2 linked regions of the Prochlorococcus marinus subsp. marinus str. CCMP1375 genome follow. Each later gene encodes a partner of the first gene's protein in a complex. Links are inferred from orthologs where the notes say so. Each region holds a gene or a part of one and is shown on either strand. Other genes may lie near its edges. The genes, in order: accB and accD.

Region 1 (10,124 bases):
TTTTTTTAGGAGCTCGTATTTCCAAAGGGACATGCCTTTCTTCCTTAGTTTCAGGATTGATATATCCGATAGCTTCTCCTTTAGGATCTCCAGTTTGTAGAACAAAAAATTCTTCAGCCCTATTCATAGGTAAACCGTCATAAAAGCCTTTACTGACTAGATCTATAAACGCACCGCCAGTTAAAGGGGCATTATATCCATCAATAATTGCATACATATCTCCTTTGGTAGTTTTAATATTTACACTTGCTCTTCCTAGCAGTCTAGGAAGAGAATCAAATTCTTTAGGAATGTCGTGAGGAAATTTCTCTGGCAGCATTAAGGCTTCTATTTCACCAATTTCTTTAAGAGATTTACGTCGTATTTCTATGAAGTCAGACTTATTTTTTAAACTGGCTTCTTCATTAAGTCTTGTTAGATTTTCTTTTAATTCAGATATAATTTTTTCCCCCTTATTTTTTTCTTCATCAGGAATTGATTGGAGAATCTGATTGGTTTTTGTATTTACTAAAAATTGGCTTCTGGATGCTGCTTGATTAATTGCTGGCCATCGGTTGCCTCTTACCAAGTCACTTGTATCTTCTAGAGTGTGTTGAATCTCTCTTAATTCCTTTTGATTGATCGGTAAGGAATTTCTTAGAATTGCATATGGGTCTTTTACTCGATTGCCCGTAGGGAGTGCTGCAGTTGCAGGATCTACCAACATAAAAACTATTGGAATTAATAGTGTTAGAAGAATTAGGAAGACAGTTTTTTTTGTCATGTGGTTTTCTACTCATGCATAACTCTGACACAGATTTATGATCGCGTGGTATGGTCAGCGACAATGATTTCAAGTAACGACTTCCGCACTGGCACCACTATTGAATTAGATGGTGCTGTTTGGAGAGTAGTTGAGTTTTTACATGTTAAACCTGGTAAGGGTTCAGCTTTTGTTCGCACTAAGTTAAAAGCTGTACAAGCTGGGAATGTGGTTGAGAAAACCTTTAGAGCTGGAGAAATGGTTCCTCAAGCATTGCTTGAAAAAGCTACACTGCAACATACATATATGGAATCAGGAGATTATGTTTTTATGGATATGAGTACTTATGAAGAAACTAGGCTTACTGCCAATCAAATTGGAGATAGCAGAAAATATTTGAAAGAAGGTATGGAAGTTAATGTAGTCTCATGGAATGAAAAGCCTCTTGAGGTTGAGTTGCCTAATTCTGTTGTACTTGAGGTGAAGGAAACAGATCCTGGAGTCAAAGGTGACACAGCCACAGGAGGAACCAAACCTGCCATTCTTGAAACTGGTGCTCAAATTATGGTTCCGTTGTTTATTTCAGTAGGTGAGAAGATCAAAGTAGATACTCGTAATGATAGTTATCTAGGTCGGGAGAACTAATCAAAATGAATCTTGATCACCAACAATTAGATCATCTGTTAGCCACTTTGGCTGATAGTGATATTCAAGAATTTTCCTTGGAGGGCAAGGATTTTAGATTAGAAGTTAAGCGCAATTTATTGCCTGCTGCGGGCTCATCTTTAGTACATTCATCAACTTCCGCTAATGAAGCAACCTCTGTTCTTTCATCACAACTAGTTGATCCTTCAGCAGCAGCCATATCTAACGTTCCTTCTTCGCCAAGCACTCCTCCACCAGCAGTGGCTTCTTCGAGAGGTGAATTTGTTGAAATTACAGCTCCTATGGTTGGGACTTTTTATAGAGCCCCTGCTCCTGGAGAGCCTGTTTTTGTCGAGATTGGAGCAAGAATAACGGTTGGCCAGACTGTTTGTATTTTAGAAGCAATGAAATTGATGAATGAATTGGAATCAGAAGTGAATGGTGAAGTTGTTGAAATACTTGTAGAGAACGGAACTCCAGTAGAATTTGGTCAGCCTTTAATCAAAGTTAAACCTTCTTAATTTTTAGACATCAGACAGCTCCCATGCTGTTTCAATTGCAGAAAACATACTTTTAGAATTTGCAATTCCTTTACCTGCAATATCAAACCCTGTTCCATGATCAGGAGAGGTTCTAATGAAGGGTAGACCTAATGTTGTATTGACAGCATAGTCAAATGCAATAATTTTTACTGGAATTAGCCCTTGGTCATGATAAAGGGCAAGTATTCCATCAGGACCTTTTGTTAGATGTGTATCTTTCCATGATTGTGCAGTTGATATCCAACAAGTATCAGGAGAGATCGGCCCTTCTAGAATTACGTTTGGATTATTAACTCGCCACTCTTCGATAACAGGATTTAACCATTGAATTTCTTCATTGCCTAATTGTCCTTTTTCACCAGCATGTGGATTGAGTCCAGCGATAGCTAATTTGGGCTCATTGTTAAATTTTTGACAGAAGTTTAAGAGCGTATCTAATTTTGAAATTATTAATTCAGGGGAGAGATTTCTGGGAACTTCAGCTAAAGGAATATGAGTAGTTGCTAGCAAGGTGTTTAATCGCCAAGAAGTAAATGGTGATTTCGCTGTGAAAAGCATTGAAGGATTTTTTGTACTTGTTAACTCAGCTAACCTTTCTGTCTGTCCAGGGTAGTTATGCCCTGCAGCGTGCCAAGTATGTTTTGCTATAGGTGCGGTTACAAGAGCTCTTGCTTCATTCTTCAGAACAATTTCATTGGCTCTGGTCAACCAATTAAAGCTTGCTTTTCCTGTTTTTTGGGATGGCTGCCCTGCTATTACATGTTCTTTAAAAGGTATATCTTCAAATTCAAGATCTTTTGGATTGGCTAAGGATTTAATGCCTTTTGTTTTTAGGTTGTAATAAGTGAGTTCTGCATTTCGTTTGCAACCAACCAGTAAAGGTTGCATATTTTTAGGTAAGAGCAATGAACCAAGTGCTTTAAGCGTTATTTCTGTTCCTATGCCTGCAGGGTCACCTAATGCTATAACGACTCGGTTTCTCGCTTCAAAATATTGATTCCTTTTTTTCATGCTGAGGTTATTTTTTTTAATTTTTTTGGTTTATGGCATTGCTCAAGGCATGCGGGATGGTTGGTTGGTTGTTAAGTGGAGTCAGCTTTTACATAATATTGGGTTTACTCAGGTTGATCCAAACAAACCAATGAATTGGTCTGAGTTTATTATTAATAGATTGGAAAATGATTCATCCAAAGATTCTGATGAATAGATTAAAGATTACTCTAATTAATCAATGCATTTCAAACAGTCTGTGAGGCCTGATTTATAGTCAGAATGAATAAGCTGGTATCCAAGAGTTTTGCACAAGACATGGTTACTTACTCTTCGATTTTCTTGCCAAAAAGATAAGGCCATCGGACTCATGTTTTTACAAGCAATGTCAAAGGACTCTATTGGCGGTAAAGGGATCTTTAAGAGGTTAGCTGCATAAGACATTACTTCTACATTTGTTGCTGGTACATTATCAGCTATATTAATAATTTTTGGACTAGTTTTGCTAGAGAATAAATGTATGAGATGCATTACAGCACCAGCTATATCGTCAATATGTACCCTTGAAAAAACCTGCCCAGGTTTGTTGACCACCAGATTTTTTTGAGATTTTACAGCTTCTAATGTTGATCTTCCTGGCCCATAGATGCCAGGGAGTCTAAGTATTTGTACAGGTAATCCTAATGCTTCCCATTTTTTTTCACAGGACAGTCTGCGAATGCTTCGCTTCTGTTTGGGATGAGTAAAACTCTTTTCTGTGACCCATTCTCCCTTGTAGTCTCCATATACGCCTGTAGTAGATAAATACCCAATCCAATTTGGTTTAATGGCTTTTAATTTTTCACTGAAGTTATTTAATACAGGGTCTTCCCCTTCTTTTGTGGGAGGGATACAACTAATTACATGAGTTACATGATTGAGAATGTGGTCAGGTATGCCAACTTTTTTGGAGCTGTCAAAAGCAAAGTCTGCGCCTTCTTTATTTAATTCTCGACGACTGCAAAGCACGTTTGCGCCAAGTTGACGAGCAACTTTTGCAATATGTTGCCCTGTAAATCCTCCTCCAAAGATCAACATCTTTGAATTTGAAGGAAATGATAGCGAATGCTTGACAACGTCTTCAATCATGAGTACAAATGTATTACTGAATGTTTTTTTGATGACTAGTTTTTCTTCTAAGAACCTTCGAGCAGGTCAGTTCTCTTGTCGCGATTTTCATCAAAGCGCAATGGAGATTGAAGAACAAAATAGATTGCAATTTATTATGGGAATTGTTATTTCGTGTATAGGGTTAGCAGTGTTTTTTGCACCTGAACAACCTCATGAATTTGCATCTATTTGTCAGAAGTACAATACATCTAATGCTTGTCAAGTTTGGTAATTCTTAGGCAGCTTTTATATCCCATTTAATTTTAGAATTTTTCTCTAATTCTTTTGGTTGGGCCCATTGAAGTAGTCTCATTGCCAAGCTTATATCTCCATCTATCCAAGCTCTTATTGCCATAGCTCTTCTTGGATCATAAAAACGTTGTTTTCTATACCAGTAAAAAGCTTCAGTATCTGATTTTTTACCATTGCATGATAGACAAGCTGGCACACAGTTTTCAGTAATACTTAATCCACCTTTACTGCGAGGTAGAATATGATCAATAGATTCAGAAGCATTTCCGCAATATATACATCTTTTTGCAGTGTAACTATGAAGTGATTTTCTCCATTGACGATCGCGTAATTTTGGGCAGAAATCTTCTAGGAAGACGGCATCCCGATTCTGCATTCGCGCTCGATAATTGATTTTATGGTGACTTACTTTTATAAATAGTCAATGTATAGAACACTGCATTGCTGAGCTTTTATGTGCTTTGTAAATGAATTGATATAGATATTTGCTTTAAATCCCTTTTAATAACTATATCTATCTTCGACATATCCTTTATTTACCTTTTTTTCTTCTACATTACCCTCTAGATCTTCCTCATTCTTAGGATAGAGGTCTCCAAGATGTTGAATACAGTCTTTATATGTATCTGGGCTACCCACTACCTGTTGAACGATAATAGTAGCGGCTTGCCTAGGGGATATTTTAAATAGTCCTCCTCTTTCATTTTTTAGTGACTGATAAGCTGCTAACCAGCTAGATGCATGGTCATTTCCACCATTTCTCATTACGCAGTAAATATCAACGCCTTGAGATCCTGCATTTGCTAATGATCCAACGATGGTTGAAATTGTTATTGCTGCAATTGATATAGGCAGAAAAAATAAATTTTTCTTGTTGCTCATAACTAAAAATTCTTCTTGGTTTCTTTCAAGATATCTATATGCTTTCGAATGTCTAGTTTGTTTGCCTGAATCATTTCTCGAATCTATTGCAATATTCGTACTAATAGAAGGTATTCAGAGTCAAATAGTAATTAATCTGACGGCATGTAATAAAGCTATTGCAGGACTGATGCAAGATTCAGCTTCTACTACACTCATATCCCTAATGCTTCCAGGAGTTGCACTTAACAAGGATTTATTTGATCAACTTCAATTAATCGTTTACTTCAAAGTCCAAGATTCATCCTTGTTGATACTAATGGAATAGTTTTTGAAAATTGATGTTTCTAAAGACCGGTATAAGGCTATGAGTAGGTTGTTAGTCTTTTCCAATAGCAATTTGAAGTATGTTTTTCTACCTTGAGGCCATATCAGCTATTGCCCTTGATGCTTAACAGTTCAACTCCTAATAATGCACCTGCAATAGTGGCCACTGGCATATCGTTGGGAATTTTTAGTATTCTAAAGAGATAAGCAGCGAGAACACAAATGAATAAACTACTCTAAATACATTTGTTAGGTTTTTTAGATTATGGTGAACTTCGCTATTAATAAGTTATTTGTTTTTTCTAGATGCATTAAGACTTGAGAATTTTGTATTTATGTGTTGTGATCAGTGCAAATGCAATTTTTACTAAATGGGATCTTCATGTTCATTCAGGATTACGCGGACCGCAGAAGATCTTGCTCAAACTGTTACTGCTATTTCTCAGAGATTAATCAAACTAGAGCAGCGAATAGAAGCTTTAGAATTGACATCAATTCAACCTAAAGAAGTTCAATCGGATGAAGAATTGGTAATGCTTGATGGTGTTGATCAGCTTTTACAAGAATGTAAGGGACTTTTGAATAACTCTTCTAATGATTTTGATTCTGATGAAGTATGGGTTGAAGAAGATAAAGGTAATCAAGAGATGGCTGCTTAGATTTACTGTCTCAGTAGATTTAGATAAAGTAAATATTCTTAATTACTTCTTTCATTAAGTATTTTTGTTGCTATAGCAACCCCTGTTCCTATAGGATATTTTGATTTTCCTAGTTTATTTAGAGTTGCTTCTATAGATGCTATAGCTGTAATTATGTCCCTATCGTTAATAAATCCAAGGTGACCAATTCTAAATATTTTGCCTTTAAGATTATCTTGACCGCCAGCAAGTAATATATCAAAATCTTCTTTTACAGTTTTTCTTATTTTTTCTGCATCTATACCTTCTGGCATTATTGAAGTGATTGAAGGACTTCCAAAACCGTTTTTAGCAAATAGATTTAATCCAATTGATTTCATAGCTTCTTGTGTAGCTTTCATATGTCTCTGATGGCGCATAAATATTGATTCCAGTCCTTCTTCTTTCATCATTATTAGGGCTTCTTCTAGAGCAAAATATAGATTGACTCCTGGCGTGAATGGATTACTATCTTTATCAACTGTTTTTTTATAAGATATTAAATCAAGATAAAATTTTGGTAAGTCTGAACGTATATTTGCTTGCCAAGCTTTTTCGCTCATTGCGACGAAACTTAAGCCTGGTGGCATCATATATCCTTTTTGGGATCCAGATGCAATAACATCTACTCCCCAATCATCCATTTTAACTTCACATGCACCAATACTCGTTACACAATCTGCAATTGTGATTGCATTCTTGTGATGTTTTACATAGCTACTAATTTTTTCTAGATCATTAATTACACCCGTTGATGTTTCAGAATGAGTGATAATTACTGCTCGTATATCTTGATGATCATTTAGAAGATTTTTAAAATTTTCAGGATCTAAAGGTTCACCCCAATTTGCTTTCACAGTTATTACTTCAAGTCCATATGCTTTAGCAACTTTGACCCATCTTTCACCAAATTTTCCATTTTCGCCGCAGATTACCTTGTCACCTTTGCTAAGTGTGTTAATTATTCCAGCTTCCATAGCAGCTGTTCCACTGCCAGTAATTGTTAAGACATCACCTTTAGTTTGATGAAGCCATTTTAGAAGTTCTGTAGTACTTTTGACAATGTCTTGAAACTCTCGACTCCTATGGCCAATAGGATGCTTGCTAAGTGCTTTGAGTACTCTTTCAGGGACAGGTGTGGGTCCTGGGATCATTAACGTAAGTTTTTCTTTCATGGACCAGGTATTGATAAAAGCTATCTTAAAAAACTATCTAGGAAATTGGTTTTGTTTTTTATTCTTTTGTTGATTTGAGAGGATTCACACTTCCAGTATGGGTGGTTGCTGCTGCAAAGGCTGCAGTGAAAGTTTTAATTGGAGAGTCTTGGCAGTCGCATGAAGTAATTGAATTGTTGAACAATGAAGAATCAATAGTTGTTCCAATTAGATCAGCATCTATTTTGGACAATGGAGAAAAAGCTTTAGGCATTACTAATTGTGATCCAGGGGAGTGTCTAGACTTAACAAGAGGTTTGGAGATTTGGGTTTGCCTTAGATACATAGAAAATCAGCAGATAATTTCTTCAGATGGTTTAGAACTTGAGCCATGGTTGAAAATTATTCCAGGTTATGGAGTAGGTAAATTTGATTTGACAAATGACATCTCTATTTCTGAATTTGCTAGACAATTGCTAATTGTAAATCTAAAGCCTTATAGAAAAGAAGGATATTCTCTTAATTTGGAAATAATTTTTCCTTCTGGACAAGAATTAGCAGAGAAAACAAGTAATCATGCTTTTGGAGTGGTAGATGGTCTTGCTTTAATTGGGACTCAAGCTGATGTTCAGGAAAGTGCATCTCCAAAGAAACTTCAAAGTACAATTCATGCTTTGCGTAGTCGATGTGCAGAATCAAGTTTCACTGGTTCTTTGATATTTGTAATTGGTGAAAATGGATTGGATTTAGCTTTGCAATATGGAATTGATTCTTCTAAAATTATTAAAACAGGTAATTGGCTAGGACCTTTGCTAGTTGCTGCTGCTCAAGAAAAAGTCCAGCAATTATTGATATTCGGCTATCATGGCAAATTAATTAAATTAGCTGGTGGTGTGTTTCACACTCATCATCATTTGGCTGATAATCGTTTGGAGACTTTGATAGCTTTCGCTGTTAAGGAAAGAATTCCGTTGTCTTTAATAAAGGAATTTGAGGAAGCAGTTTCTATTGAGGCAGCCTTATCAATATTGGAAAACAAAGATATTTCTACTGCCAAAAAACTTTGGAAAAGATTGGCAGTAGAGATTGAAAAAAGAAGTATTGACTATGTTAAAAGGTATGAGACATCTTCTATTGAAATAGGAGCTGTCATGTTTGATAGAGCCAGAAAAATTCGATGGGCTGGCAATTATGCTCTGAAGCAAATTAATTCTTTTGGACTGAAACTTGAAGACTATTAATACAATTCTCTCTATTCTAAGTTTTACAAGATTTTTGGTTTCTTTTTGTAGAGATGTCTGATCCTAAGGTTACAACTCAGCGGAACCCATCCATTGTCATTCTTGACTTTGGTTCCCAATATTCTGAGTTAATAGCCAGAAGAATTAGAGAAACAGAAGTTTATTCAATGGTATTGGGATACAACTCTTCAGTTGAAGAATTAAAGAAATTGTCTCCTCAAGGAATTATTTTAAGTGGAGGACCTAGTTCGGTGTATGAGGAAAAGGCACCACTTTGTGATCCAAGTATTTGGGATTTGGATATACCTATTTTGGGCGTCTGTTATGGAATGCAAGTAATGGTGAAACAATTAGGAGGTCTTGTAGGAGAAGCAATTGGAAAGGCTGAATACGGGAAAGCACTTTTGCAGGTCGATGATCCAACTGCATTACTAACTAATGTCGAGAATGGTTCGACAATGTGGATGAGTCACGGAGATTCAGTGAAGCAATTGCCCGCTGGATTTGTACGATTGGCACATACGACAAATACGCCAGATGCAGCGATTGCTTGCCATGATCGTCGTTTTTATGGGGTTCAGTTCCATCCTGAGGTGGTTCATTCGACGGATGGAATGGTAATCATTCGAAATTTTGTCCACAATATTTGTCGATCTAAGCCTGATTGGACTACAAATACGTTTATTGATGAGGCAATAAATGATGTTCAGGAAAAGGTTGGTAAGAAAAGAGTTTTACTTGCACTGTCAGGTGGTGTTGATTCTTCCACCCTTGCATTTCTTTTAAAAAAAGCTATCGGAAATCAACTTACTTGCATGTTTATTGATCAAGGTTTTATGCGAAAAGGTGAACCAGAATTTTTGATGGAATTTTTTGACAAAAAGTTTCATATAAATGTTGAATATATAAATGCTCGAGATCGATTTCTAGATAAATTACAAGGTGTTAGTGATCCTGAAAAGAAAAGAAAGATTATAGGTACAGAATTTATTCGTGTTTTCGAAGAAGAAAGTTTACGTTTAGGTCCTTTTGATTATCTTGCTCAAGGAACACTTTATCCTGATGTTATTGAGAGTTCTGGCACAAATATTGACCCCAAAACTGGAGAAAGAATAGCAGTAAAAATTAAGAGCCATCATAATGTTGGAGGTCTTCCTAAGGATTTACAATTTAAATTAGTTGAACCATTGAGAACATTATTTAAAGATGAAGTAAGAAAAGTTGGTAGATCATTGGGATTACCTGAAGAGATAGTTAACCGTCATCCTTTTCCAGGCCCAGGGCTTGCTATTCGCATCTTGGGTGAGGTTACTAAAGAAAAATTAAATTGTCTTCGTGATGCTGATCTAATAGTTCGAGAAGAAATAGCAGATGCAGGTTTATACCATCAGATCTGGCAGGCTTTTGCTGTTTTATTACCAGTTCGTTCAGTTGGCGTTATGGGAGATCAACGTACATATGCGTGGCCAATTGTTTTGCGATGTGTGTCTAGTGAAGATGGAATGACAGCAGATTGGTCTCGTTTGCCCAACTCTTTGTTAGAA
Region 2 (5,089 bases), 750 kb from region 1 along the record:
GAAAGCTCGCCTTCAAAGCCATGGCCATCCTCTGCTTCTCCTTTGCCTGTTTCTAGAGATCCAAGGCAACCTAGTTCGCCTTCAACACTCACTCCAACTGAATGAGCAAAATCAACAACCTTTTTAGTTACAGCAACATTGTATTCATAACTTGATGGTGTTTTTGCATCAGCTTCTAAAGAGCCATCCATCATCACAGATGTAAATCCATTTATTGCTGCTGAATAGCATGTTGAAGGATCATTCCCATGATCTTGGTGCATTACAACAGGTATGTTTGGGTATGTTTCTGTGGCCGCAATAATTAGGTGACGAAGAAAAATTTCACCTGCATAAGTCCGAGCACCTCTAGAAGCCTGAAGAATTACTGGACTATCAGTTTCTGAGGCTGCCTCCATAATTGCCTGAACTTGCTCCAGATTATTTACGTTAAAAGCAGGAATGCCATAGCCATTTTCAGCGGCATGGTCAAGGAGGAGTCTTAGTGGAACAAGAGCCATTGGTTTCTCAGAAATATCATTGGGCCTAGGCAAAAAAAAGTCCTAGGCCAAAGGACCAGGACTTTAGAAGATAAAGGTATGAAATGTCACGTCATTCAGACACAAAATTACCTTTTTTGAGTAAAACTTATTTTTTGGACAGTAAAAAATTTAATATTTGTACCCTGCAACGAACAGAGCTTCATCAGATGATGGTTGAGACCCTGCTACATAAATCCCTTTTGACGCCTCGGAATTTGCTTGAGCTCTAGCCAGCAGAGCTTTCTGTCCAGCTTCTAAATTTTTGCCACCCCATTCTTTAAGACATGAGTGCTGAAGAGCCCTCCCATAAGAAAAACCTACATTCCAATTTGCTTTTCTTGGCTGTTTGTTCATTAAGTTCAAGTAAATAGAAGCAGCTTCTTCACTTAATCCTCCAGAGAGGAAAACAATCCCAGGCACAGATGCTGGTACACATCTTTCCATAGTCCTAATTGTTAATTCAGAGATCTTTTGAGGATCTGCTTTGTCTTTACAATCAGCTCCCTGAACTGTCATTGAAGGTTTTAAAAGAGTACCTTCTAAAAAAACACCATTAAGCTGACACGCCATATAAACCTCTTTTATTACCTCTTCTTGCACTTCGGCAGTTTTGTTTATGCTGTGAGAACCATCCATAAGTATCTCTGGTTCAATTATAGGAACCAATCCAGATTCTTGAACTGATCTCGCATAACGTGCTAGGCCCCAAGCATTTTCCTTTATAGATAGTTTTGATGGAGAACCATTATTTGTTATTTGTAGCACTGCTCTCCATTTAGCAAAACGAGCACCTTGTGCGTAATAGTCAGAAGACCTTTCCACAAGACCATCTAAGCCAGAACAAAATGTTTCAACATCATTACCACCCGCTAATGGGCGTAAGCCTTTATCAACTTTAATTCCTGGAATAACACCTAGTTTCTCAAGTTTCTTGACCATTGGTTCTCCATCAGGATGTGCCTGAAAAAGAGTCTCCTCAAAAAGGATTGCTCCACTTATGTATTCTCCTAGTCCCTCAGTGGTAAAGAGTAATCCTCTATAGGCTTTTCTATTTTCTTCTGTATTTTCTACATTGATAGATGCAAGCCTTTTCCCAATTGTTTTTGTAGATTCGTCTACTGCAAGTATCCCTTTGCCTGATGTGGCAAGAGAAGAAGCAGTCTTCTTTAATTCTTCTTTGTAATAACTAAGAGCCATTTTAATTTAGTGAAAATAAAGTTAGTAAATTTTTTCAGATCATGGGCTTAAGGTTTTCATTTAATACTCACTTCCAAGTATCAAAAAATACCTGCAAATAGATCAATTCTTCAATTAGTTTCTTTTTGAACGCGCTGATTAAGTGGACTTAGATAGTTAGTCTCATTCCAGATTTGTATGATTGATCAACCTTTTCACATACTCTTTGGCTTAATAAACCTTCCGTTAAGCCAGGAATTACTGGATTCCCTTTATTTATACTTTCAGCCCACCAATTTTGAATTCTTGCAACTGGAGCAATACGTCCATCTTCCCAAGTCCTATCAAAAGCAAGATTACTTACTGGTGTAATGGGACAAACCTTTTTACCTTTTTCACCAAACCATAATCCAAACCCATGAACATAATCTTTTTGATTATCGCTACCGAGTATTAAAGTGCCTTTGTTTCCATAAATCTCAAGCCAGAATCCTCTTCCATACCTTGAAACGGCTGAAAGTGTAACTTGTGCAGGAATTGGTTGCTGTGATTTGAAATTAGAAAGTTCTAATTGAGCCAAGCAGATATCTTCACTTGTCACATTTTCTAGTTTTTTGCTTTTGATAGAAGGTCTTTTTTGGATAGATGTTGATGTTAGTCCGTTTATGTTTTTAGTAGGACCAAAAAACCAATGTAATAAGTCAAAAGCATGAGTTCCAAGAGCACCAATGACGCCTCCTCCGCTTTGTTTTTCGGAATACCAATTCCAAGCTCTACTTTCATCAGCACGACTACTCATAAGCCAGTCAAGTTTTATTAACCAAGGTGTTCCTATAAGGTCATCATCTATCATTTGCTTTGCTTGCATGAAAAGAGGTACAGCTCTGTATTCAAAGTCAACAGCTACAGAAAGCTTTTTTTTAATTGATAAGCTCTGGAGCTCTAATATCTCTTCGCTATTTAAAGCAACTGGTTTTTCTAGTAGAAGATGTTTCCCTGCTTGAAGTGCGTCATACGCAAGTTTAAAACGAGGTTCTGGAGGAGTGGCAATTATTACTGCATCTATATCGGCATTATTAAGTAGGGCTGACCAATTGTCGTATCCCTTAAGATCATGAGTTTTACAAGCGTCATTTAAACGATCTGGTCGTGGATGCCATAGTGCAATTGGTTCCAGATCTTGACTTGAAAATAATCCTGGTAAATGTACTTTTTCTCCAAAACCTAACCCTGCCAATCCAACACCTATTTTTGATTTTTTATTTATGTTTGTAGATTGCATTTATTTAACTAGTAAGAGCAGGCTGATTCGATTGTCTCATCAATAAGTAAATCACCCTCTGAATTTTTCCAATTTTTTGTAAATTGATTAATTCCATCAATTGATTCATCAAAATAAAGCTTATTTAAGCAATCTATATTCATTATATAATCAATATCTTCAAGATTAGCTTTATTTTTACTACTATGAGGTCTAAAACGAGTGTGGATTGAGATCTTGGTTTCTGTGATTTTGTTTAGACTATCTTTATCCAACCATTGTTGACCAGCTTTTGAAGGAATAACTTCTATCCATTTAGAATCTAAAGCTAATACACTGTTATTTCTTTGTGGAGTGATTAATATACCTGAGATTAACAATAAGTAGATCCCGATTCTGATGATTAATTTAAACATTCAAGTTAGGTACTTATAGTTATTTTTTGGAATCCATGAAGACGTAATAGTTTCCCAAGTGTTTTTCTGAGTTCTGTGCGAGGTATGATTTTATCTACAAAACCATGCTCAAGTAGATATTCAGCTGTTTGGAAATTTTCTGGTAATTTTTCTCTGAGTGTCTGTTCGATTACTCTTCTTCCTGCAAAACCAATTAATGCTTTAGGTTCTGCAAGTATTAAATCGCCTAGCATTGCAAAACTCGCAGTTACACCTCCAGTGGTTGGGTGAGTAAGTAATGGCATATATAAAAGATTTGCTTCTCTATGACGTTCTAAGGCACCTGATATTTTTGCCATTTGCATCAGACTTAGCATTCCTTCTTGCATTCGTGCCCCTCCTGATGCGCAGACAATTAATAAAGGAAGCTTTTTTGATGTAGCTTTTTCTATTAGACGAGTAATTTTTTCACCAACAACAGATCCCATTGATCCGCCCATAAATCTAAAATCCATTACTGCTAGAGCTAAAGGTATTTCTTCTACTCTGCAGACACCTGTTGTTACACCATCCTTTAGACCAGTACTGGCTTGACTTTCTCTTAGCCTATCGGCATATGCGCGTCTATCTTTAAATCCTAGAGGGTCTATAGGAGCAAGATTCTTGTCTAGAGCAATAAAACTACCTTGATCAACTATTAATTTGATTCTCTCCTCGCTATTTATTCTGCTGTGATGCCCACAATTGCTACATACGTTTGCGTTGGTGAGAAGGTCTTTTCTATAAACAACTTGGCCACATTCAGGACATTTGCCCCATAACCCATCACTTTCCTCAGTTTCTTGGATGACTTTCCCAACGAACTGATCTTTTCTTCTTGCGGCAAACCAATCGAATAAAGACACAAGCTAAAGGATTCCTAGGTCTGTATGACTTTATTATCTTACAAATCCATCAACAAGCCAAAAGTCATTGCCAAGAATCCATACACTTTGAATGCCTATACAAATAAAAGGTGCAAATGGGAAAGGCTGCCATCTCTTTAGCAACCCAGTCAGTTGACCTACGACGGAGAATATTCCAGCAGCAATAAAGGCAAAGGCAATAGCAGTCCAGATACCATTTAATCCTAAAATTGCGCCTCCTAGTGACGCTAACTTTGCGTCACCTGATCCAAGCAATGTTTTATTTGTTGTTTTATGCGAAATAATGGAAATTAATTGCATTACTCCAAAAGAAGTAATGGAAGCAATCACATGCTTAATAATAAGCTCTTGATTAATATTTAATGGCCTTAGTATGCATGTTAAAATAATATTTAGTATACATATCTCTACAAGAAATTTAGGTATTCTTTGATTGAATATATCGTAAATAGAGATATAAAAAAGTATTCCCGCGATCGTGACATTTAGTTGAATTGAGGAATTGATAAATGTATTACTTGCAGTAAAAGATAATTGCATGTAGATGCAAATAGTTATTAATGTATATACTATAGAAAATAAAATTTTCATATACATTTTACAATCTACTTGCTAAACTTATAGAACTGATTAAGCAAAGTAAATTTATTATTGTAAATATAGTAATTAATTTAATCTATGCTGATTTCTTTTCTTCGATCATACGATGAATAATTGGCGTAAGTATTAGCTCCATAGCAAAACCCATTTTGCCTCCATTTACAACAATACTTGTTGGACTTGACATAAAAGAATCATTTATCATGCCTA

What was found.
Region 2: the proteins of accB (region 1) and accD are in contact, whole or in part, in a solved structure (PDB 8UXZ), measured with the Escherichia coli proteins. The link is inferred for Prochlorococcus marinus subsp. marinus str. CCMP1375 from one-to-one orthologs.

Annotation. Positions count from the first base shown.
Region 1 is NC_005042.1:26,984-37,107, forward strand. The notes cover bases 279-3,147. They hold accB (acetyl-CoA carboxylase biotin carboxyl carrier protein), read left to right. Parts: upstream 279-1,386; coding sequence 1,387-1,908; downstream 1,909-3,147. Other genes in these bases: PRO_RS00125 (peptidylprolyl isomerase), read right to left, coding at 279-763; efp (elongation factor P), read left to right, coding at 827-1,387; pdxA (4-hydroxythreonine-4-phosphate dehydrogenase PdxA), read right to left, coding at 1,912-2,940; PRO_RS00145 (hypothetical protein), read left to right, coding at 2,939-3,136. In the rest of the region: more of PRO_RS00125, read right to left, coding at 1-278; PRO_RS00150 (oxidoreductase), read right to left, coding at 3,154-4,047; PRO_RS00155 (hypothetical protein), read left to right, coding at 4,046-4,300; PRO_RS00160 (HNH endonuclease), read right to left, coding at 4,304-4,696; PRO_RS00165 (DUF6554 family protein), read right to left, coding at 4,822-5,202; PRO_RS00170 (hypothetical protein), read left to right, coding at 5,264-5,509; PRO_RS00175 (hypothetical protein), read left to right, coding at 5,880-6,167; PRO_RS00180 (pyridoxal-phosphate-dependent aminotransferase family protein), read right to left, coding at 6,206-7,360; cobalt-precorrin-5B (C(1))-methyltransferase CbiD, read left to right, coding at 7,435-8,580; guaA (glutamine-hydrolyzing GMP synthase), read left to right, coding at 8,634-10,124. UniProt on the Escherichia coli protein: This protein is a component of the acetyl coenzyme A carboxylase complex; first, biotin carboxylase catalyzes the carboxylation of the carrier protein and then the transcarboxylase transfers the carboxyl group to form malonyl-CoA.
Region 2 is NC_005042.1:779,705-784,793, forward strand. Bases 2,320-5,089 are described here. They hold accD (acetyl-CoA carboxylase, carboxyltransferase subunit beta), read right to left. Parts: upstream 4,259-5,089; coding sequence 3,380-4,258; downstream 2,320-3,379. Other genes in these bases: PRO_RS04225 (Gfo/Idh/MocA family protein), read right to left, coding at 2,320-2,979; PRO_RS04230 (hypothetical protein), read right to left, coding at 2,988-3,374; PRO_RS04240 (prepilin peptidase), read right to left, coding at 4,292-4,819; PRO_RS04245 (phosphoribulokinase), read right to left, coding at 4,956-5,089. Also shown: fba (class II fructose-bisphosphate aldolase), read right to left, coding at 1-500; PRO_RS04220 (class I fructose-bisphosphate aldolase), read right to left, coding at 651-1,718; more of PRO_RS04225, read right to left, coding at 1,867-2,319.